Regions from separate parts of the Streptomyces sp. NPDC107559 genome, predicted to be linked through region 2. Evidence: riboswitches for the same ligand, from Rfam matches in the RefSeq annotation. Region 2 holds a riboswitch; each other region holds the start of a gene.
The links. A riboswitch is a leader RNA that binds a small molecule or an ion and turns the genes downstream of it on or off. The one in region 2 is predicted to bind cyclic di-AMP.

Region 1 (5,496 bases), on a different contig from region 2:
GGGAGGCGGAGGTGGCGACGAAGCGCAGCCGCTCGGCACCGAACTCCTTGATGACGTCCGCGTATTCACGGCAGGCGGCGAAGGTGCGCGCCAGCGCCTCGGGGGCGAGCCGGCCGGTGCGGTCCACACCCTGGCCGAGCCGGACGATGGTCATCCGGCGGTCCAGGTCGACGAGTTCGCCCGTCTCGGGGTCGGCGTCGGCCACCAGCAGCCGGATGGAGTTCGTGCCGCAGTCGATCGCGGCCACCCGGGTCACTGGTCGCCCTCCGCGGACTTCCCGCACTCCCCGGCCGGGACGACACAGGCGCCCTTGCGCCACCACTCCGGCAGCATCGCGAGCGCCTCGTCGCCGAGCGGGTTCACGCCCGGACCGGCCGCCAGCGAGTGCGCGACCAGGACATGCAGGCACTTCACCCGGTCCGGCATGCCGCCGGCGCTCGGGAAGCCCGTCAGCTCCTCGATCTCGTCGCGCCGGCGGATGTAGTCCTCGTGCGCGCCGCGGTAGGCGGCGGCCAGTTCGGGGTCGGTCGCGAGCCGGTCGGTCATCTCCTTCATCACGCCGTTCGCCTCCAGCGTGCCGATCGCGGAGTTCGCCTTCGGGCACGTCAGGTAGTACAGCGTCGGGAAGGGCGTGCCGTCGGGCAGCCGGGGGGCCGTCTCCACGACGTCCGGCTGGCCGCAGGGGCACCGGTGCGCGATGGCGCGCAGCCCGCGCGGCGGCCGCCCGAGCTGCTGCTTGAAGGCCTCGACGTCCGCGTCGGTGGGCTCGGTGCGAGGAGTGGTCGGCGGGGGCGTTTCCATCTGTCCTGAGCTTGTCTTTCTGCTATCCGTCATCGGTCGGAGGCGTCGGACTTGTCGACTCCGTCCCAGACGTTCGAGTACCAGGGGCGGCGCGCCGCCCCGCGGGCGGCCCGCGACTGCTTGACCGCGTCCGGGTCGATCACCACGTAACCGGTCTCGCCGGGCATCACGTAGTGCAGCCGCTGCCGGATCTGCTGCTCGGCGTACGCGTCGTCCTGCCAGCGTGCCTTGAGGTCGCGCAGTTCCTCCACGCGCTCCCTGGCCTGCTGCTTCTGCCGCTCCATGTCGGCGATCTCGGCGCGCTGCGAGACGTACTGCCTTATGGGGTAGGCGAGGGCCACGACCAGCGAGCACAGCACGAGGGCGAGCAGCGCGGCCCGGCCGGTGAGCCGGGAGCGGCGGGCCTGGCGTCTGGTCTGGGAGCGGTAGACGCGGGCCGCGGTCTGCTCGCCGAGCGCCCGCAGCCTGGTCGCGGTGGAGAAACGGTCCCGGTCCTTCACGGCCATCTGGCTCTTCGCCTCCCCTTCGCACCCGTTGTCACCCGCGCCGTCACACGCGTACGTCCCCGGACACGGTACGGGACCGGGTACGGGGACGTACGTACGACTGGCTCAGGCTTGACCCTGTACGGCTCAGCCCTTGAAGCGCGGGAAGGCGCTGCGGCCGGCGTACACCGCGGCGTCGTCGAGGATCTCCTCGATGCGCAGCAGCTGGTTGTACTTGGCGACGCGGTCCGAGCGGGCCGGGGCGCCGGTCTTGATCTGGCCGCAGTTCACGGCGACCGCGAGGTCGGCGATGGTGACGTCCTCGGTCTCGCCGGAGCGGTGGGACATCATGCACTTGAAGCCGTTGCGCTGGGCGAGCTCGACGGCGTCCAGGGTCTCGGTCAGCGAACCGATCTGGTTGACCTTGACGAGCAGGGCGTTGGCGGAGCCCTCCTCGATGCCGCGGGCCAGGCGCTCCGGGTTGGTGACGAAGAGGTCGTCGCCGACGATCTGGACCTTGTCGCCCAGCTGGTCGGTGATGATCTTCCAGCCGGCCCAGTCGTCCTCGAACAGCGGGTCCTCGATGGAGACCAGCGGGTACGCCGCCACGAGCTCGGCGTAGTACTCGGTCATCTCGGCGGCGGTGCGCTCCTTGCCCTCGAAGGTGTAGACGCCGTCCTTGTAGAACTCGGAGGCGGCGACGTCGAGGGCGAGGGCGATCTGCTCGCCGGGGGTGTAACCGGCCTCCTTGATGGCCTCGACGATGAGGTCGAGGGCGGCGCGGTTGGACTCCAGGTTCGGGGCGAAGCCGCCCTCGTCGCCGAGACCGGTGGACAGGCCCTTGGTCTTCAGCACCTTCTTGAGGGTGTGGTAGACCTCGGCGCCCCAGCGCAGCGCCTCGGAGAAGGTCTCCGCGCCGATCGGGGCGATCATGAACTCCTGGATGTCCACGTTGGAGTCGGCGTGCGAGCCGCCGTTCAGGATGTTCATCATCGGAACGGGCAGCAGGTGCGCGTTCGGGCCGCCCAGGTAACGGAAGAGCGGGAGGTCGGACGCCTCGGAGGCGGCGTGCGCGACGGCGAGGGAGACGCCGAGGATGGCGTTCGCGCCGAGCGAGCCCTTGTTGTCGGTGGCGTCCAGGTCGAACATCGCCTGGTCGATCAGGCGCTGCTCGGTGGCGTCGTAGCCGACGAGCTCCGGACCGATCTGCTCGATGACGGCGAGGACGGCCTTCTCGACACCCTTGCCCTGGTAACGGTTGGGGTCACCGTCACGGAGCTCGATGGCCTCGAAGGCACCGGTGGAGGCGCCGGACGGGACGGCGGCACGACCCGTGCTGCCGTCGTCGAGGCCGACCTCGACCTCGACCGTGGGGTTGCCTCGGGAGTCCAGGATTTCCCGGGCTACGACGACGTCGATGGACGGCACGAGCATCTCCTTCTGGGATGTGACGCAAGCTACGCCGGGCCGGAGAGCCCGGTGGTGATGCGCAGGCCTGTGGTGGCCGCGCGGGACTGAGCCTAACCGTCCCGGGGCGATCAACCGGTCGTTGACCGCGTCATGGACGGAACCGAGAGTAAATTGTTTCCGAACGGAACAAAGCCGGTTCGACAAAAAACCCCGTCCCGGTGCGTACGGGGGAAGAACGCACCGGGACGGGGAGCCCGTGGGGACGGGGGGCGGCCCTCACGTGGCCTCCACAATGAAGGACACGGCTGGGAGGCCGCCGTGGTTCAGCTACGAGCGCGCTGTCACTTCAGGTGCAGCTGCTGGCCCGGGTAGATGACGTCGGCGTTGGCGACGACACCCTTGTTCAGCTTGAACAGCGCCTGCCAGCCACCCTTGACCTGGTGCTTCTGGGCGATGCTGCTGAGCGTGTCACCCTTGACGACCTTGTACTCGCCGTCACCCTTGGCGACCTTCTGGCCGGCCGGGGTGGTGACGGTCTGCGCGACGGCCGGGCGCTCGGCGGAGCGGGAGGCGGTCTGCGTCTCGGTCGAGCGGGTGGCGGTGCTCGGCGCGGGGGCGGCAGCGGCGTAGGGGGTGCGGGACAGACCCTTGCCGCAGACCGGCCAGGCACCCTTGCCCTGGGAGGCGAGGACCTTCTCGGCGATGGTGATCTGCTGGGCCTTGGTGGCCAGGTTGGCCTGCGAGGCGTACTGCTTGCCGCCGTACGCAGCCCAGGTGGAGGCGGAGAACTGGACACCGCCGTAGTAGCCGTTGCCGGTGTTGATGGCCCAGTTGCCGCCGGACTCGCACTGGGCGACGGTGTCCCACTCGGCGGCGGTGGCGGCGGAGGCGTTGCCGGCCGCGAACAGCGGGGCGGCGATGGCGACACCGGCGACACCGGCGAGCGCGGCGATGCGGGTGGCCTTGGACGGGCGGCGGTGCGTGCCCTTACCGGAAAACAGCATGGTGGATCCCCTCACCGACGCCTGCGAGGTGAGCTGTCGGGTTCGGGCCGGTTGAGTTGCCCGGCCACGCCCCTCACGGGACGCGGCTTCACCCCGAGCCGGCACCAGCTTCAACCGCTGGGCCCGGCGCTTACCTTGGGTCCCCCGCTCCTGCCGACGGCGCTTGACGCGACGAATGTTCCCGGGCAGCCGCTGGCAGGATTCGGCGTTGCGGCGGCCGGTGCCCGCTGTGGCGAGCGGTCTCGACCGTAGGCAGGCGATCCGGTTATTTCCAAAGACGATCAGGGCTTCTGAGACTCATCCCACAGTTTCACCAAAACGGACATTTAGCGGTGAAACGGGACGTCAACTCTCGCCGCTTTACGCCCGTTTAGACAGGTGCCTCCCCGGCCTGACCGGGGAAGACACGGTCCCGGCCGGCACCACTCGCCTCCTGCTCACCATGCGGAGCAGGCGCCGTCCGTCGCGGGAATGCGGAGGGCCGGTCCGGGGGTGGCGGACCACCCCGGCGAGCGGGTCAGGAACCGTAGGCGGTCGAGGCGTGCCGGCCGATGAAGGACAGGTCGGCGTCGACGGAGGACGTGTCCTCGTCGGCGCTGGCGCCACGGTGGCGGCCGGTGCCGGTCAGGTCACCCGTGTCGACCAGGCCCGAAGCGCCGATGGCCTGCCGGGAGTTGGCGGAATTGTCCACCTCTGCATCGCCTGCGGAGGAATCGTCGCCTTGAGCGCCACTCGTGGCGGTATCCGCACTATTGTCCGTCTTGTCCGTCGCGCTCGCGGAGGGCGCGGCGGTGGAGGCCGTGCCGGAAGGCAGGGCGGAGGGGTCGGCGGACGCGGTACCGGCGGCGGGCGTCGAGGACGGGTCGGTGGAGGCTCCGGCGGAGGAGTCGGGCAGACCGAGCACGTCCGACACCGAGGTCGAACCGCTCGCGTCGGACGCGTCGCTCGCCGAGTCGCCCGCCACACCCGTGTCGACGACGGACGTCGCGGAGTCCTGGGCGAGCCCCGAGGTCAGCCCGCACGTGGACCAGGCACCGGCGCCCTGGGCGGCGAGGATCTTCTCGGCGACGGCTATCTGCTGGGACCGGCTGGCCAGATCGGCCCTGGCGGCGTAGTCGAGACCGCCGTACTGCTCCCAGTCCGCCTGGGTCAGATGCAGGCCACCGAAGTGCCCGTCACCGCTCTCGGCGCTCCAGGAGCCGCCGGTCTCGCACTGCGCGACCTGGTCCCAGGTGCTGCCCTCGGCCGCGCTCGCGCCGCCCGCGCCCAGAAGCGGGATGGCGATGGCGGAACCTGCCACTCCTGCCGCGACGAGCAGTGCCGGAGCCTGGCGGGGACGACGGTGACGACCGTTTCCGGAGAGCATGCGGAAACCTTTCGTGCGACAGCAGTGACCGACACGGCGTGAGGCTGCGCCGTGTTGATGATTGAACGTATCGGCACACGATCACTTGTCACAAGTTCATGCCACGGAGATCACGCGAAGATCACAATGTTGACGGTACGTCACCCGGGTCCGGAACCCTCACGACTGCCGCCAATCGGTCAGACCGCCGTGAACTCCACAGGCAGGGCACGCAGTCCGCGCATGATGAGTCCACCACGCCATCTCAAGTCCGCCGGTTCCGCGGCGAGTTGCAGGTCGGGGAGCCGGGTGAGCAGCGTGGTGAGCGCGGTGCGTCCCTCCAGCCGGGCCAGCGGCGCACCCAGGCAATAGTGGATTCCATGGCCGTAACCGAGGTGCTGGTTGTCACTGCGAGTGAGGTCGAGCACATCGGGATCGGTGAACCGCTCCG
Region 2 (5,496 bases):
CCTGCTGGGGTCACCGATCGACGACACCTCGGCCAACGACGTGATCGCGCAGTTCATGCACCTGGAACACGCGGCACCGGACCGGGCGATCTCGCTGTACATCAACTCCCCCGGCGGCTCGTTCAGCGCGATGACCGCCGTCTACGACACCATGCGCTACGTCAGCTGCGACGTGGAGACGTTCTGCATGGGCCGGGCCGGGGCGTCCGCCGCGGTGCTGCTGGCCGCGGGCACGCCGGGCAGGCGGCACGCGCTGCCGGGCGCCCGGGTGACGATCACCCAGCCGGCGCTTCCCGGGCCGATCGAGGCCCAGGTGAGCGATCTCGCCGTCGAGGCGGAGGAGCTGGCGCGCACCCGGGCCCTGCTGGAGGAGATGTTGGTCCGGCACACGGGCCGCACGCCGGAGCAGGTGACCGCGGACATCGAGCGGGAGACGGTCCTGGACGCACGGGGCGCGCTGGAGTTCGGCCTGGTGGACCGCGTCATCGACGGCCGTGACGTCCCGCCCGCCGCACCGGGCACGTCCGGCACCCCCACCCTCCCCGGCGCACCCGGCGCACCCACCGCTCCCGGCGCGAGGTGAGCCGCGGATGCTGCCGCCGGAGCTCCCGCCGCTGCCCGCCCTGACCCGGGCCGAGGGCGAGTTGATCGATCGTTACCTGGAGGTGGTCGACCTGCTCGGCCGCATCAACCCCGCGCACCACGGGGACACCTACCGCGGACTGCGCGCCGCCCAGGCGCTGGTGGGCAGGGCGACCGCGCTGCGCGACGCGCTGACGCTGATGCACCAGCGGGGCGAGGCCGAACTGCACGCGCCGACGCTCGCGCGGGCGCTGCGCGTCCTGGACGGGGAGCGCCGCACGGCGCGTGTCACCGTGCCCGCGCGCTCCGACAGTTGACCCGCCCTCGGCCGCCCCGGACGTTCCGCGCGGCGCGCGAAGCGTCCGGGGCTGAGTTCAAACGCCCCAAACGACGTACCCCCTGATGCAGTAGCGGCGAATCGTTTTCTCGGGCCTCCAGGGTTGCGCAACGCGCGTAGCACGACGGCGGGATGAAGCGCTCCGCCGCTGGTCCGGGGCCCGTCGTTCCCCTGGACGGCCGATCGAACAAACAGGCGTCCACCCGAACGGGTGAGTGGTGAGTAACAACACAAATCCACGGTTCCGTTGGGATTTTCGTTCACCTGTGAGTGAAGATCCCTGTCTGACGACAAGCCCCCGCCACAGCGGCGGGGCGGTCCGGGCGGACGCCGAGTCCTGCCGCCGCCCGGATGACCGGTCGACAGGAGTGCATCGGCAGGAGTGGAGGACCCAGGCACGACGGGTTCGCCGGAACGGTCAAGCCATGGCCGGACCGAGCAGCCCTTGGGGTGAAGCCGCATCGCGGCCGGGCAACTTCGCCAGCCCGAATCCGACAGGTCATCCTTCACAGGCGGCTGACGAAGGGTTGCGCATGACTGCGCTCAATCGTGTCCCGTCGCTGATGGTCCGGGCCGGTACGGCCTCGGCGCTCACCATCGCCGCCGTGGGCGGCTCGATCGTGGTTCCGGGCCTCTCCGCGGACGCGGCGGCCGCCACGACCGCGACGAAGGCTCTCAAGGTCGCGGCCTCCAAGAAGGGCTCGCCGTACCGGTACGGCGCCACCGGGCCGCGCAGGTTCGACTGCTCGGGGCTCACGCTGTACGCGTTCAAGAAGGCGGGCAAGAAGCTGCCCCGCACCGCGGCCCAGCAGTACAACAAGACCCACCACGTGTCGGCCCGCCACCGCAAGGCCGGAGACCTGGTGTTCTTCCACTCGGGTTCCAGCGTCTACCACGTCGGCATCTACGCCGGAAAGGGAAAGATCTGGCACGCCCCGAAGACGGGGGACGTGGTGCGGCTCCAGAAGATCTGGACGAAGAGCGTCTGGTACGGCCGGGTGAGCTGATCCGCCCGGTTCGGTGGCGGCGGCCCGGCACGCCGCCACCGCATCGGGCCCTCTCCCCGGCCGGGCGCCCGGCCCTCAAGGCTCCTGCTGCCCCGCGGCAGGCACCGGCCGGGCCGGGACGGACCACGGGAGCTCGATGCAGACCGTCTTGCCCCCCTCGGCGGTCGGACGGACGTGCAGCCGTCCGCCGCACTCGGTGGTGAGCCAGCGGACGATCACCATGCCCCGGCCGTTGTCCTGCTGGACAGCGGCCGGCAGCCGTTTGGGAAAGCGCGGATGGCTGTCGGTGACACCGACACGCAGCCGCTCGTCACGGTCGAGAGTGAGATCGACCGTGAACGTCGGGGACTGCCCGAATGTGTGCTGTACGGCGTTGGTGGCGAGTTCGGAGACGATCAGTCGGACGGTGTCGGCCATTTCGGCTTCCGCGGGCAGGCCCCACTCCACGAGGGCGCTCGCCACGAAGTTGCGGGCCGCGGAGACCGAGGCTGGATCGCTCGGCAGAGTGACGGATGCTTCCAGATGGTCTGCCATGGCGACGTCGTCCCTTCCCACGGGACCGCAGTCCGACAAGGAGCGGATTCGAGTACGGTCCCGGACTGGTGCTTCTTCGCCAGACTGCCATTACCGGGCCGGTCGCGGTGCCGATCCACCGAGATATGCATATATCTGTCGCTCGAAGCGGTGAACTCTGCGACGGCAGACCGTATTTGGGCGGCTCGGAAGGAGTAGGGAGTTTTCCCATGCAGTACGGTCCCGCCGTGCGCCGTCGGAAACTGGGCGCCGAACTGCGCGCACTGCGCGCCCGCACCGGGCTCACCAGTGGTGAGGCGGCCCGCCTGGTGGGCTGGCATCAGTCGAAGGTGAGCCGGATCGAGACCGGCGCCAGCGGAGTGAAACCGGCCGATGTGCGGCTGCTCCTGGACGCGTACGGCGTCGCCGAGGCGGAACTGCGGGAGTTGCTGCTGATACTGGCGGGCTCCCACGACGGCGGCCGGGACCACTGGTGGCACGCGTACCGTGGTGTTCTCCCGCCCACCTACCGGGATTTCATCAGTCTGGAGTCACAGGCGAGCGCGATGCGCACGCTGGAGACTTCCGTGGTCCCGGGGTTGTTGCAGACGCCCGAGTACGCCCGCGCGGTGACCCGCGCCGCGGTCGAAGGACTGGACGAGGAACGGCTGGACGCGCTGGTCGAGGTGCGGCTGGCCAGGCAGGACGTGCTGCGCGCCCATCGCCCGCTGGAGCTGACCGCGGTCCTGGACGAGGCGGTGCTGCGCCGGGAGGTCGGCGGACCCGAGGTGATGGCGCGTCAGTTGCGGCGTCTGGTGGAGGCGGGTCGGCTGCCCCAAGTGCGGCTCCAGGTCCTGCCGTTCCGGGCGGGAGCACACATTGGCATCACCGGACCTTTCGTTATCTTGTCATTTCCGAGCACTTCTGATCTGGATGTGGTTGTTCTCGACCACATGACGAGTAGCCTCTACCTCGAACGGAGAGAAGACCTCCAGGCGTACTCAGAGGCCTTCAACACCCTCAGGACACACGCCCTTTCACCCGAGGACTCATTGGATTTCATCGCCGGGATAGGTGACGACACATAAGGAGGCACCATGACTGCACTGCCTCGGAACACGGTCCCCGCCACGCAACTGCACGGCGCGATGTGGCTGCGCAGCAGCTACAGCACGGGAGCGAACAACTGCGTCGAGACGGCACGGCCCGGCCGAGGGCCGTGGGCCGGACTGCTCGCCGTACGCGACTCCAAGGATCCGGCCGGACCCGCGCTGCTCTTCTCCCCCGAGAGCTGGGCGAAATTCACGGCCACATTCCGCTAATTCCGGTCATTCCCGGTCCACTCCGGCCAACATCGGTCCGACACCGATCGGCATCACATCGGCACCGCAACGGTGTCAAAAATCCGTCATTCAGCGGCAATTGACGAACAGGCGAAACAGGGCCGTGTCACGCCGACTCATGGTCGTGTCTCGTCGATCACCCGCACCGCGTGCGCGATCTGCTCCTCGGTGAGGTCCGCGCGCGCGGTGAGCCGAAGCCGCGAGATCCCGTCGGGCACGGAAGGAGGACGGAAGCAGCCCACCACGACACCCGCCGCCCGGCAGTCGGCCGCCCACTGCACGGCCTGCTCCGGGGACGGTGCCCGCACGGAGACGACCGCGGCGTCCGGACGTACCGCCTCCAGGCCCGCGGCCGTCAGGCGCGCGTGCAGTTCGCCCGCCACCGTGCGGGCCCGTGCCGCGCGCTCGGGCTCGCGGCGCAGCAGCCGCAGGGCAGAAAGGGCCGCGCCCACCGCCGCGGGGGCGAGACCGGTGTCGAAGATGAACGTCCGCGCCGCGTTGACCAGATGGTCGATCACCCGGGCCGGGCCGAGCACGGCACCGCCCTGACTGCCCAGCGACTTGGACAGGGTGACCGTCGCCACGACGTCGTCGGTACCCGCGAGCCCGGCCGCGTACGGGGCTCCCCGGCCGCCGTCGCCCAGCACGCCGAGCCCGTGCGCGTCGTCGACGACCAGTCCGGCGCCGTGCTCCCGGCAGACCCGGGCGAGCGCGGCCAGCGGTGCGGCGTCGCCGTCGACCGAGAAGACCGTGTCGGAGACGGCCACCGCCGGCCCCTCGTGGGTCCGCAGCGCCTTGCGCACGGCGTCCGGGTCCGCGTGCGCGACGACCTGGGTGCCGCCCCGGGCCAGTCGGCAGCCGTCGATCAGCGAGGCGTGGTTGCCCGCGTCCGAGACGATCAGCGAGCCGTGCGGCGCCAGGGCCGAGACGGCCCCGAGGTTGGCGGCGTAGCCGGAGGAGAAGACCAGGGCCGCCTCGAAGCCGCAGAAGGCGGCCAGTTCCCGTTCGAGTTCGGCGTGCAGTTCGGTGGTGCCGGTGACGAGCCGGGAGCCGGTCGCGCCGCCGCCCCAGGTCCGCGCCGCGCGCGCCGCGCCCTCGGTGACCTCGGGATGGCGGGCCAGGCCGAGGTAGTCGTTGCTCGCGAGGTCGAGGAGCGGCGAGCCGGCCGGGCGCGGGCGCAGGGTCCGTACGAGTCCGGCCCGGCCGCGCAGATCCGCCTGCTCGTCGATCCAGCCGAACGCCATGGGTCCTCCGGGGATTTTGTAGGCAGTGGACAGACCCTAGCCGGACGGCCGTCGGGCCAGGATGTGGCAATCCACACACCGTGAAGTGTCTCTGTTGTGTGAAGTCACCTTGGCCCCGAGCAGGTCCTTACGACAGGATCGGCTCTCATGGACCTGCTGAACACGCTGGTGGAGAAGGGGCTTCGGCGCGAGCTGCCGAGCCGTGAGGAAGCACTCGCCGTACTGGCCACCTCCGACGACGAACTGCTCGATGTGGTGGCCGCCGCCGGCAAGGTGCGTCGGCAGTGGTTCGGCCGACGGGTGAAACTCAACTACCTCGTCAACCTGAAGTCCGGACTGTGTCCGGAGGACTGCTCCTACTGCTCGCAGCGGCTGGGCTCGACGGCCGGGATCCTCAAGTACACCTGGCTCAAGCCGGACGAGGCCTCCCAGGCCGCGGCGGCCGGACTGGCCGGCGGCGCCAAGCGGGT
Region 3 (5,496 bases), on a different contig from region 2:
GACACGGCAGCCGCCGGATCGGGCTCGACGGGCGGCGCCGAGCAGACCCAGGCCGCGGACGACGGCGGGCAGGCCACCTCCGCCGCGCAGCCGGCCCCCCAGACCGTGCCGCAGACCGAACCGCAGGCGGTCCAGGGCGGTCTCGCCGAGACCGGCGCGCAGCTGTGGCCCGCGGCGCTCGGCGGCGTGCTCGCCATCGCCGGTGTCGTCCTGCTGATCCGCACCAGGCGACGCCCCGTGTGACGACGCCCGGGTGAGCACCCACGGCACGGCGCCCGGACCGGTACCGACGGTCCGGGCGCCGTGCCGATCCATGCCCGGCGTACCGTGCCGCCGTAACGTGCGAACTGCCCGGACGGAATGATCCGTCCGGGCAGTTCGCGGTTCGGGTGGGTCCTCGGTGTGAGTCCCGAGGGTCAGGCGGGCCGTGCCGCGCTGTGGATCGCCGCCTGCCCGGCGAAGAAGATGGACTCCTCGCGGATCAGGGCACCCGGCCCCGGGGCGTGGATCATCGTGCCGGGTCCGGCGCAGACACCGACATGGCTGGTGTCGCCGTGGAAGAAGATGAGATCGCCGGGCTGGAGGTCGGTGAGCGGGATCGCCGAGACCGTGCGGGCCTGGTCGGCCGCCGCGCGGGGGAGCGCGACCCCGGCGGCCCGCCAGGCTGCCTGGGTGAGACTGGAACAGTCGTACGACTCGGGGCCGGTCGCACCCCACAGGCACGGCCTGCCGATCTGGGCGCGCGCGAACTCGAGGGCCTTCGCGGCCTTGCCGCCGTACCCCGCCGGTTCCGGAATGCCGACCGCGACCGGGGCGGGCATGGCGGGGGCAGCAGGCATGGCAGGCATGGCAGGCATGGCGGGTGCCGCGGGCATGGCGGGTGCGGCGAACTGGCCGGTGTTCATCAGGGCGAACTGGCCCGTGTCGGCGGGGTTGCCCGGGTAGGCGGCGACCGCGGGGGCGCTCGGATAACCGGGGCTCACCGGGGCGCTCGGGTACGCGGCGGTCACCGGGGCGCTCGGGTACGCGGCGGTCACAGGGGCGCTCGGGTAGGCCGGGTCGGCAGGGGTGGCCGGGTAGCCGACGTCAGCGGGGGCGCCGAGGTAGGCAGGGCTCGCGGGGGCGCTCGGGTAGCCGGTGGCGACCGGGGCGCTCGGGTAGGCCCCCATGCTCGGGACGGCGCTGAACTGCCCCGTGTCGGCGGGGGGATTGGTGAGACCGGCCTCGAAGGGAAGGCTGAACTGCCCCGTGTCGACGGGGGTGTTCGGATAGGCGGCCACGCTCGGGATGGCGCTGAACTGCCCGGTGTCGGCCGGCGGGTTCGTCACGGCGGCATCGAGGGGGAGGCTGAACTGCCCGGTGGCGATGGGGGTGTTCGGGTATCCCGCGACACTGGGAACGGTGCCGAACTGACCGGTGGCGCCGGGAGCGCTCGGGTACTCGCCGCCTCCGGCGAGCGGGCCGGGGGCGGGCGACGGCTGGGTCAGCCACCCGGTGCCCTCGCCGAACAGCGGGTCCTGCTCCGGGACCGGCCAGCGCGGTGCGGCGGCCGGTGCGCTCTCCGGGGCCGGTGGAGCGGTACGCAGGGCGACCTGCCGGGTCAGCAGCCTCCGGGCCTGGGTGAGCTTCTCCTGGTTCTGCCCCTTGGCCGACCGCCGCGCGATCTGCCGTGCCGCGGTGTCAGCCACAGGCGTGGCCGCAGGCACGGGTGCGGGCGTGACCGCGAGAGCAGGCGTCACCGTGGGTGCGGCCGCGGGCGGTCCGGCCGGGAGCGCGGAAGGGGCGGCGGGCAGAGCCGGGAAGGCGTCCCGTGGGCGCTCCGGCGCGGCCGGGAGCGCGGCGATGGGCGCGACGGGCCCGGCGGTGAGCTCCGGGGCGCGCCGGGCGGGAGCCTCAAGTTCGGGGCGAGGGGCCGGAATGGCGGCCGGGAGCTCCGGCGCGGGCGCCGGTGCGGGACGGGCCGACGGGGCGGGCATCCGGTCGGCGGGCAGCACGGCCGCGACGATCGGGCCCACGTTGGCGCGCGCTCCGTCGAACCACTTCCGGGCGACGGCGTCGAGGGCGGGGTCGGACGGCTTGCGCTGGGCGGGACGCGCCGGGCGGCCGGTCCTGCGGTCGCCGACCGACATCGCGCGGGTGGCGTTGTAGGTCCCCGAGTCGGTCTCCGCGCGGTCGTAGAGGGTGTTGATCCGCTGCCGGATCTCCTCGCCGCTGACCGCGTCCGACATACCGGGGAGGCCGAGACCTTCGGGGCGCTTGTCGCGTCCTGGCGCCATCGGCGACGTACTCCTTCCGTGCTCCGCCTACCGAGTTAGCTGTCGGGTTCGGGCGGAGGTTCCGGAAGGCGTGCCCTACGGCCCTTGCCCCGCAGGGCGGTTGGGCCGATTCACCCCAAAGGATCGGTTGGGTCCCCGGCTCCGGCGGCCGCAGTGGTTCACCGGACTCGGCGGAGGCAGCGCGGCCCGGCGGGATTCGCCGGAGGAACCGAGCGGCCTGGCGCCAACTTAGCTAATTTGTGCGGCTCGTGTGAAGGTTGAAGTGCGGTATGTCCGATACGTATTGTGACCTTCATTTCCCTCCGTCGCGCTCCGGGCCGGAGGCGAGAGGGGTGGGGGTGGGGCGGCGGCCGTCGCGCTCCGCGCCCTGTTGGCTCGATCGCTTCGCTCGCTTCGATCGGTGCACGTGAATCGATTGTCGTGACGATCGATTCCGTCGTCGAATCTTGAATCGGCATACGATTCAGTCGTACGCTCTGTGTGCTCATCCGCCGTCGCTCTACGAGGTAGTCATGGACCGCACCCGCCTTCAGCACCTCCTGGCCCGCGAGAGCGCCGAGGCCGACCGTCGCAACCCCCGCTCTAAGACCGCCTACGCGCGGTCCGAGCATCTCTTCGGCCGGGTGCCGATGACCTGGATGAACAAGACCGCCGGTGCCTTCCCGCGCTATCTGGACACCGCGCGCGGCGCCAGGGTGACCGACATCGACGGACACGAGTACATCGACTTCTGCCTCGGCGACACCGGCGCGATGGCCGGCCACTCGCCGGCGGTGGTGGCCGAAGCCGTCCGGCACCGTTTCGCCGAGCTGGGCGGCGCGACCGCGATGCTGCCCACCGAGGACGCCGAATGGGTCGGCGCGGAGCTGACCCGCCGCTTCGGGCTCACCCGGTGGAGCTTCTCGCTGACGGCGACGGACGCCAACCGCTGGGCCATCCGGCTCGCCCGCGCCGTCACCGGCCGCTCCAAGATCCTCGTGAACGGCTACAGCTACCACGGCAGCGTCGACGAGTCGCTCATCGTCGTCGGGCCCGACGGCCTGGGCGCCGCTCGGCCCGGAAACGTCGGTGCACCCTGCGACGTCACGCTGACCAGCAGGGTCGCCGAGTTCAACGATCTGGAGCGGCTGGAGCGCGAACTCGCCCACGGCGACGTCGCCGCCGTCCTGATGGAGCCCGCGCTGACCAACATCGGCATCGTGCTCCCCGAACCCGGCTACCTGGCCGGGGTCCGCGCCCTGACCCGGCAGTACGGCACCCTCCTCATCAACGACGAGACGCACACCTTCTCCGCCGGTCCGGGCGGCTGCACCGCGGCCTGGGACCTGGAACCGGACGTCCTGACCATCGGCAAGGCGATCGGCGGCGGCATCCCCGCGGGCGCCTACGGCCTCTCCGCCGACCTGGCCGACCGGCTGCTGTCCCGCGCCGATCTCGACCTGGTGGACATGGGCGGCGTCGGCGGCACCCTCGCGGGCAACGCGCTGTCCGTCGCCGCGATGCGCGCCACCCTGGAACACGTCCTCACCGACGACGCCTTCACCCACATGTCCGAGCTGTCCGAGCGCTTCGAGGCAGGGGTGCGCGCGGGCATCGCCGCCCACGGTCTGCCCTGGTCCGTCAGCCGCCTCGGGGCACGCACCGAGTATCGCTTCGCCGACCCGGCCCCGCGCACCGGCGCCGAGTCCGCGGCGGCCGGCGACACCGAGCTGGAGGACTTCCTCCACCTCTATCTCGCCAACCGCGGCATCCTGCTGACCCCGTTCCACAACATGGCGCTCATGTGCCCCGACACCACGGAGCAGGACGTGGACACCCACACCGGGCTGTTCGCCGCCGCCCTCGCCGAACTCGTCGGCTGACGTGCGCCGATAGGGTGGGCGCGAGCCGCCGGGAAGGAAAGGGGACCAGCAGACGTGGACGAGATCGACCGGGCCATCCTGCGGGAACTTCAGACCGACGGGCGTATCGCGTACGCCGACCTCGGCCCCAAGGTCGGCCTGTCCGCCTCCGCCGCCCGGCAGCGGCTGCAACGCCTGCTGGACTCCCGGGCCGTCCAGGTAGTCGGCGTGACCGACCCGATGGCCATGGGCGGCCAGGCCATGGCACTGCTCGGCATCGGCGTGGACGGCGACCCGCGCACGGTCGCCGACGCGCTCGCGGAACGGCCCGAGGTGGTCTACTCCGTACTCACCTCGGGCGGGTTCGACCTGTTCGCCGAGGTGGTCACGCCCGGCCCGAAGGACCTCCTGGACTTCGTCAACGACGTCGTCAGGCCGATCGACGGAGTCCGGCAGGTGCAGTCCTTCCCGTACTTCGGGATCCACACCCACCGGTTCCTGTGGGACGTCGGCTGACGGGCTGGGCTCGGCGCAAGCCTCGTCCTTCAGGGCAGGGTAAGTCGGAATGGTCCGCAGGGCGAGGCTGTCCAGGCCGGTGTTGTCAGTGCCGGGCAGTAGTTTGTTCACATGCAGCTCCGGTACAACTTCCGCGTGTACCCCGAGCCCGCACAGCGTGATGCGCTGGCCAGGGCGTTCGGGTGTGCCCGCGTGGTCTTCAACGACGGCCTTCGGGCCCGTCGGGAAGCACACGCGGCGGGGCTGCCGTATATCAAGGACACCGACCTTCAAAAGCAGGTCATCACTGCCGCCAAGCGCACCGGGGAACGCGTGTGGCTGTCCGAGGTGTCGTCGGTGGTGCTGGTGCAGTCCCTGCGGGACCTGCACACCGCCTACCGCAACTTCTTCTCCTGCGTCACCGGCAAGCGCAAGGGCCCGAAGGTTGCGCCGCCCCGGTTCAAGTCCAAGCGGGACAACCGGCAGTCGATCCGGCTCACCGCCAACGGGTTCTTGCTGCGCGGCAACAGCCGCCTGTACGTGGCGAAGGTCGGGGACCTGCGGGCGCGCTGGTCACGCCCGCTTCCGGCGGTGCCTACCTCGGTCACGGTCATCATGGACGCGGCCGGCCGGTACTGGGCATCGTTCGTCGTGGACACCGACCCGGAGTTCCTGCCCCGGACCCACGCCGAGACCGGTATCGATCTCGGCCTGTCCGCGTTCGCGGTCCTCTCCGACGGACAGAAGATCGCTTCCCCCCGCTTCCTGCGCCGCGCCGAGAAGAAGCTCAAGCGGTTGCAGAAGGACTTGAGCCGCAAGGCGAAGGGGTCGAAGAACCGGGCCAAGGCCCGCACCAAGGTCGCGCGCCAGCACGCCCGTGCGGC
Region 4 (5,496 bases), on a different contig from region 2:
CGCGCTCCTCGGCGGCTTCCTCACCCAGATGAAGGCGATGGGCCGCGGCACCGCCCGCTTCGTCCCCGCGATGCTGCACGGCGCGGCGACGATGCTGGTCACCGGTGTGATCCTGGTCGGCCTCAACCAGGCCGACGACCACCCGGTCAACAACATCAAGATCGGCGTGAAACTGGCCCTGCTGATCGTGATCCTCGGTCTCGTCTACGTGAAGCGGGACGAGGAGACGGTCGACAAGAACCTGTTCGGCCTGGTGGGCCTGCTGACCACGGCGAACATCTTCATCGCGGTGCTGTGGACCTGACGTCGGCTCGGGCGGCCGCCGAGACCGCCCGCACGGCCGCCACGGCGACGGCGGCCCACACCGCCACCGCGACCCACAGCAGCACCTCACCGAGCCCCTTCAGCCACGGCACACCGAGCGCCGAGGAGACGGCCGACGCCGCTGCCGCCGACATCCCCATCGGGAACACGGTCGACCAGCGCAGGACGTCGTAGCGCAGCCGCGGCCACCGCAGCTCGGCCGTCAGCAGACAGGCGTAACAGCACAGGTCGAGGACGAGCAGGCCGACGGTCATGACGCGCAGGACGCCACGGTCGTCGTCGTTCCACAGATACAGGCGCGCGCTGTCGGCGGCGAGCAACTGCGCCCCGGCCAGCGCGGAGATGGCGAGCGCCCCGCCGGCCACCCAGTGGTCGCCGGCGCCCTCGACCGTCTGGCGCGGGTCGAAGCGGGCCAGCGCCAGGACGTAGAGCACCAGCCCCAGCCAGAACAGCACCAGCGCCGTATGCGCGAGCCAGGCCGTCGACAGGGCCGCGGCGAGGGTCGCCGCCTGCACCGCGAGCCCCTGGGTGGCCACGCACACGAGGAACACCGCCCCCGGCATCCGGTGCCCCCAGTGCCGCAGAACCACGACGAGCAGCCCCGGCCACAGCACGGCGGCCAGCGCCAGCAGCGCCTCGGCCAGGGTCTGCCACCCCAGCAGCGAGAAACGGGTGCCGAGCACGGTGGTCGCGGCGACCGCGGTGAGCGCCGCCGGCGTGCCCGCCCGGCGCACCCATGCCTCCCGCTCCCACAGCAGCTGGACGGCGAAGCCCGCCGCCAGGGCCAGCCAGGCGGCGCAGGCCGGCACCAGGGCGATCCGGGACAGCACCTCGTACCCCGTCTGCTCCAGTCCGACCGACAGGATGCCGGTCGCCAGCACCACGGCTCCGGTGGCCGGCTCACGCAACGCCCACCGGGCGCGGAGCGGTGGGGTACGGGGGGTGGAGGGCATGCGGTCGATGCTAAGGAGCGCCGCGCGCGGCGCGAGCGGGGCACGCGCGCGGGCGCCCGGAATCACCCGTGGTCGCAGGCGGCTCCGCCCGCTCCCCGGCACCCGCGTGGGGGTGCCGGAGGGCGGACGGGTGCCGGGGCCGGGCGTCAGGCCGGGCGGACCACGCTGTGGATCCCGGACTCGCCGTCGTAGTAGATCGACTCCTCGCGGACGTACGCGCCGGGCTTGGGGGCGTGGATCATCATGCCGTCGCCGATGTAGATGCCGACGTGGCTGACGTCGTCGTAGAAGAAGACCAGGTCACCCGGGCGGGCGTCGGCGAGGGAGACGGTGGTGCCGGCGTTCACCTGGTCGTAGGTGGTGCGCGGCAGGGTGACGCCGGCGGCCTTCCAGGCGGCCTGGGTGAGGCCGGAGCAGTCGTAGGAGCCGGGGCCCGTCGCGCCCCAGACGTACGGCTTGCCGATCTGCGCGCGGGCGAAGGCGAGCGCCTTCTCGGCCCGGGTGCCGACCGTGGAGTCCGCGGACGAGGAGGACGAGGTCGAGGAGGACGAGGTCGAGGAGGAAGAGCCGGACGAGGACGACGAGCCCGATGCCGCGCTCTCCTTCGCCGCCGCAGCGGCCGCTGCCGCCTGCTGCTTCGCCAGCTCCGCCGCCTTGCGCGCGGCCGCCTCCTGCTTCTGCTTCTCGATCGCGGCCAGCCGGGCCTTCTCCTCGGCCGTCAGCTGGGACAGCAGCACGCGCGCGGCGGCGAGCTTCTTCTGGACGGTCGCCTTGGCGGTCTGGAGGTCGTTCTGGGCGTCGGTGAGCGTGTCGAGGCTCTCGGTGGCCTCGCGGCGCTCCTTCATCGTCGCGGCCTGCTCGGTGACGTAGTCGTCGACCGCGCCCTTCTGCCGCGAGGTCAGCCGGCCCATGAGCTGGGCCTGGTCGAAGTAGTCCTGGGGCGAGTCCGCGAGCAGGAAGGTCGCGGTGTCCGGCGCGGTGGCACCGGTCCGGTACTGCGCCGCGGCGAAGGAACCGAGTTCCTCGCGCGCCTCGTTGAGCTTCTGGGTGCGCTGGGCGACGTTGTCGAGCAGGGTGTCGACGTGCTTGCGCTGCTTGGTGGTCTTTTCCTTGGCCGCGTTGTAGTTCTCGGTCGCCGACTCGGCCTGGCGGTACAGGTCGTCGACTTTCTTCTCGACCTCTTCCAGGCTCGGCCGGCCGTCGTCGGCCGAGGGGGCGGCGTGGGCCGTCTGGGACAACAGGGCGATCGAGGTGAGGGCCGCCGTGGCCAGGGCGGGGGTCCGTATGCCTGCTGCGCGCGTGCCTGCGGGACGCGACTTGCGGTGCGACGCCAAGAGAGGCGACTCCTTCCACACTCCGCCTACCGGGTTAGCTGTCGGGTTCGGGCGGATGATCGGAAGGTTTGCCCTACGGCCTGCCCCCGACGGGGATGCGGGCCGATTCACCCCGGTTCTCGGTTGGGTCCCCGGCTCCGGTTGCCCTGCGGGCGTTCCGGACTCGGCGGAGGCCGCGCGGCCCGGCGACGATCGCCGGTGGGGGTCGTGCGGCCCGCCCGGCACGCTAGCCAACTCCTGTGGCCCTTGTGAAGGTTGATGGGCGATATGCCCGATACATTTTCGTGACCTGGGCCCCGGCTGTGACGGGGTGCGGTCGATCCGGCATGGATGCTCAGGCTTGTTGGTGTTCGGACACGTTTTCCGGCTTTGTCGCACCGTGGCGCCCGGGTCGCCGAGGGTGAGGGGGACCCTCCCCGGCCCGGCCACGGAATGTGACGTTCCCCTCCCGGCCCCTCGGTCGGGGCCGTCCGGACGCGGGGATGTTCCCGGGACGGCGGCGGGTTGTCGGTGCGGCGCCCTAGACTCGGAGAGCGATGAGCAGCCTCTTTGACGACAGCTTCCTGGCGGATCTCCAGGCCCCCCGGGCCCATGGGGAGGAGCCCCCGCCTCCGCCCGAGGACGAGCACGTGCCGGAGCCGGTCCCGGACGATCTGTTCGGCGGGAAGTTCGACGTGCCGCCGGACCGGGACGATTACTACCGCGACGGCGCCCCGCGCCCGGTGGTCGACCCGGCCGCCCTCCTGGACGGGCTGAACGACAACCAGCGCGCCGCCGTCGTCCACTCCGGCTCCCCGCTGCTCATCGTGGCCGGCGCCGGCTCCGGCAAGACCCGGGTGCTCACGCACCGCATCGCCCACCTGCTCGGCGAGCGGAACGTGCATCCGGGCCAGATCCTCGCGATCACCTTCACCAACAAGGCCGCGGGCGAGATGAAGGAGCGCGTCGAGCAGCTCGTCGGCCCGCGCGCGAACGCGATGTGGGTGATGACCTTCCACAGCGCGTGCGTGCGCATCCTGCGCCGCGAGAGCAAGCGCCTCGGCTTCACGTCGTCGTTCTCGATCTACGACGCCGCCGACTCCAAGCGTCTGATGGCCCTGGTCTGCCGTGACCTGGACCTCGACCCCAAGCGTTTCCCGCCGAAGTCCTTCAGCGCCAAGATCTCCAACCTGAAGAACGAGCTGATCGACGAGGAGGACTTCGCGGCCCAGGCCGGCGACGGCTTCGAGAAGACCCTCGCCCAGGCCTACGCGATGTACCAGTCGCGGCTGCGCGAGGCCAACGCGCTCGACTTCGACGACCTGATCATGACGACGGTCAACCTGCTGCGCGCCTTCCCGGACGTCGCCGAGCACTACCGCCGCCGCTTCCGGCATGTGCTCGTCGACGAGTACCAGGACACCAACCACGCCCAGTACGCGCTGGTCCGTGAGCTCGTCGGCACCTCGGAGCACCCCGTGGACGTGCCGCCCGGTGAGTTCGACCTCCTGCCCGCCGAACTGTGCGTCGTGGGTGACGCCGACCAGTCGATCTACGCCTTCCGCGGCGCCACCATCCGCAACATCCTCCAGTTCGAGGAGGACTACCCGGACGCGACGACGATCCTGCTGGAGCAGAACTACCGCTCCACGCAGACCATCCTCTCCGCGGCCAACGCGGTCATCGAGCGCAACGAGTCCCGCCGTCCCAAGAACCTGTGGACCAACGCGGGCGCGGGCGCGAGCATCACCGGATACGTCGCCGACACCGAGCACGACGAGGCGCAGTTCGTCGCCGACGAGATAGACCGTCTCACCGACGCGGGCCAGGCCAAGGCCGGCGATGTCGCGGTGTTCTACCGCACCAACGCCCAGTCCCGTGTCTTCGAGGAGATCTTCATCCGGGTCGGCCTGCCGTACAAGGTCGTCGGCGGCGTCCGCTTCTACGAGCGCAAGGAGGTCCGGGACGTCCTGGCCTATCTGCGTGTCCTGGCCAACCCCGAGGACTCGGTCCCGCTGCGCCGCATCCTCAACGTGCCCAAGCGCGGTATCGGCGAGCGCGCCGAGGCGATGATCGACGCCCTCTCCCAGCGCGAGAGGATCAGCTTCCCGCAGGCGCTGCGGCGCGTCGACGAGGCGTACGGCATGGCCGCGCGCTCCACCAACGCCGTCCAGCGCTTCAACGTGCTGATGGACGACCTGCGCACGATCGTCGAGTCGGGCGCCGGTCCGGCGACGGTCCTGGAGGCCGTCCTCGAACGGACCGGATACCTCGCCGAGTTGCAGGCCTCCACCGACCCGCAGGACGAGACCCGCATCGAGAACCTCCAGGAACTCGCCGCCGTGGCCCTGGAGTTCGAGCAGGAGACCGGCGAGGGCGAGGCGACGGGCGGGCTCTCCGACTTCCTGGAGCGGGTCGCGCTGGTCGCCGACTCCGACCAGATCCCCGACGAGGAGGACGGCGACGGCGTCATCACGCTGATGACCCTGCACACCGCCAAGGGACTGGAGTTCCCGGTCGTCTTCCTGACCGGCATGGAGGACGGCGTCTTCCCGCACATGCGTGCCCTCGGCCAGGCCAAGGAGCTGGAGGAGGAGCGCCGCCTGGCGTACGTCGGCATCACCCGCGCGCGTGAGCGGCTCTACCTCACCCGGTCGGCGATGCGCAGCGCCTGGGGACAGCCCTCGTACAACCCGCCCTCCCGCTTCCTGGAGGAGATCCCGCCGGCCCACCTGGAGTGGAAGCGGACGGGCGCGACGGCACCGGTGTCGTCGGGGCCGGTCTCGGGGGTGGCGGCCTCGCTGTCGTCCTCGCGCTCGCGTTCGTCGGCGTCCGGCGCGTCCGGCTTCGCCACACGCCGCACCTCGGAGAAGCCGGTGGTGTCCCTGTCCGTCGGCGACCGGGTC

Region 1: it holds a riboswitch for cyclic di-AMP, as region 2 does, so the genes downstream of both, ACZ7OY_RS16755 (transglycosylase family protein) here and ACZ7OY_RS32450 (C40 family peptidase) in region 2, are expected to answer to the same signal.
Region 3: it holds a riboswitch for cyclic di-AMP, as region 2 does, so the genes downstream of both, ACZ7OY_RS27020 (C40 family peptidase) here and ACZ7OY_RS32450 (C40 family peptidase) in region 2, are expected to answer to the same signal.
Region 4: it holds a riboswitch for cyclic di-AMP, as region 2 does, so the genes downstream of both, ACZ7OY_RS18695 (C40 family peptidase) here and ACZ7OY_RS32450 (C40 family peptidase) in region 2, are expected to answer to the same signal.

The regions. Positions count from the first base shown of each region.
Region 1 covers NZ_JBVKBD010000004.1:482,034-487,529, reverse strand. The annotation lists gene ACZ7OY_RS16775 (Ppx/GppA phosphatase family protein) at 1-256, opposite strand, end outside; gene ACZ7OY_RS16770 (DUF501 domain-containing protein) at 253-801, opposite strand; gene ACZ7OY_RS16765 (FtsB family cell division protein) at 831-1,307, opposite strand; gene eno (phosphopyruvate hydratase) at 1,434-2,720, opposite strand; gene ACZ7OY_RS16755 (transglycosylase family protein) at 3,038-3,700, opposite strand; cyclic di-AMP (ydaO/yuaA leader) riboswitch at 3,704-3,872, opposite strand; gene ACZ7OY_RS16750 (transglycosylase family protein) at 4,218-5,066, opposite strand; gene ACZ7OY_RS16745 (cytochrome P450 family protein) at 5,246-5,496, opposite strand, start outside.
Region 2 covers NZ_JBVKBD010000014.1:92,853-98,348, forward strand. The annotation lists gene ACZ7OY_RS32440 (ATP-dependent Clp protease proteolytic subunit) at 1-583, shown strand, start outside; gene ACZ7OY_RS32445 (hypothetical protein) at 591-899, shown strand; cyclic di-AMP (ydaO/yuaA leader) riboswitch at 1,279-1,449, shown strand; gene ACZ7OY_RS32450 (C40 family peptidase) at 1,453-1,926, shown strand; gene ACZ7OY_RS32455 (ATP-binding protein) at 2,002-2,460, opposite strand; gene ACZ7OY_RS32460 (helix-turn-helix domain-containing protein) at 2,670-3,527, shown strand; gene ACZ7OY_RS32465 (DUF397 domain-containing protein) at 3,537-3,761, shown strand; gene ACZ7OY_RS32470 (8-amino-7-oxononanoate synthase) at 3,899-5,026, opposite strand; gene bioB (biotin synthase BioB) at 5,174-5,496, shown strand, end outside.
Region 3 covers NZ_JBVKBD010000010.1:126-5,621, reverse strand. The annotation lists gene ACZ7OY_RS27025 (DUF1996 domain-containing protein) at 1-243, shown strand, start outside; gene ACZ7OY_RS27020 (C40 family peptidase) at 417-2,276, opposite strand; cyclic di-AMP (ydaO/yuaA leader) riboswitch at 2,285-2,459, opposite strand; gene ACZ7OY_RS27015 (transaminase) at 2,789-4,138, shown strand; gene ACZ7OY_RS27010 (Lrp/AsnC family transcriptional regulator) at 4,193-4,633, shown strand; partial or broken gene ACZ7OY_RS27005 (RNA-guided endonuclease InsQ/TnpB family protein) at 4,745-5,496, shown strand, end outside.
Region 4 covers NZ_JBVKBD010000005.1:345,415-350,910, forward strand. The annotation lists gene ACZ7OY_RS18685 (hypothetical protein) at 1-304, shown strand, start outside; gene ACZ7OY_RS18690 (SLAC1 family transporter) at 282-1,277, opposite strand; gene ACZ7OY_RS18695 (C40 family peptidase) at 1,424-2,611, opposite strand; cyclic di-AMP (ydaO/yuaA leader) riboswitch at 2,620-2,790, opposite strand; gene pcrA (DNA helicase PcrA) at 3,148-5,496, shown strand, end outside.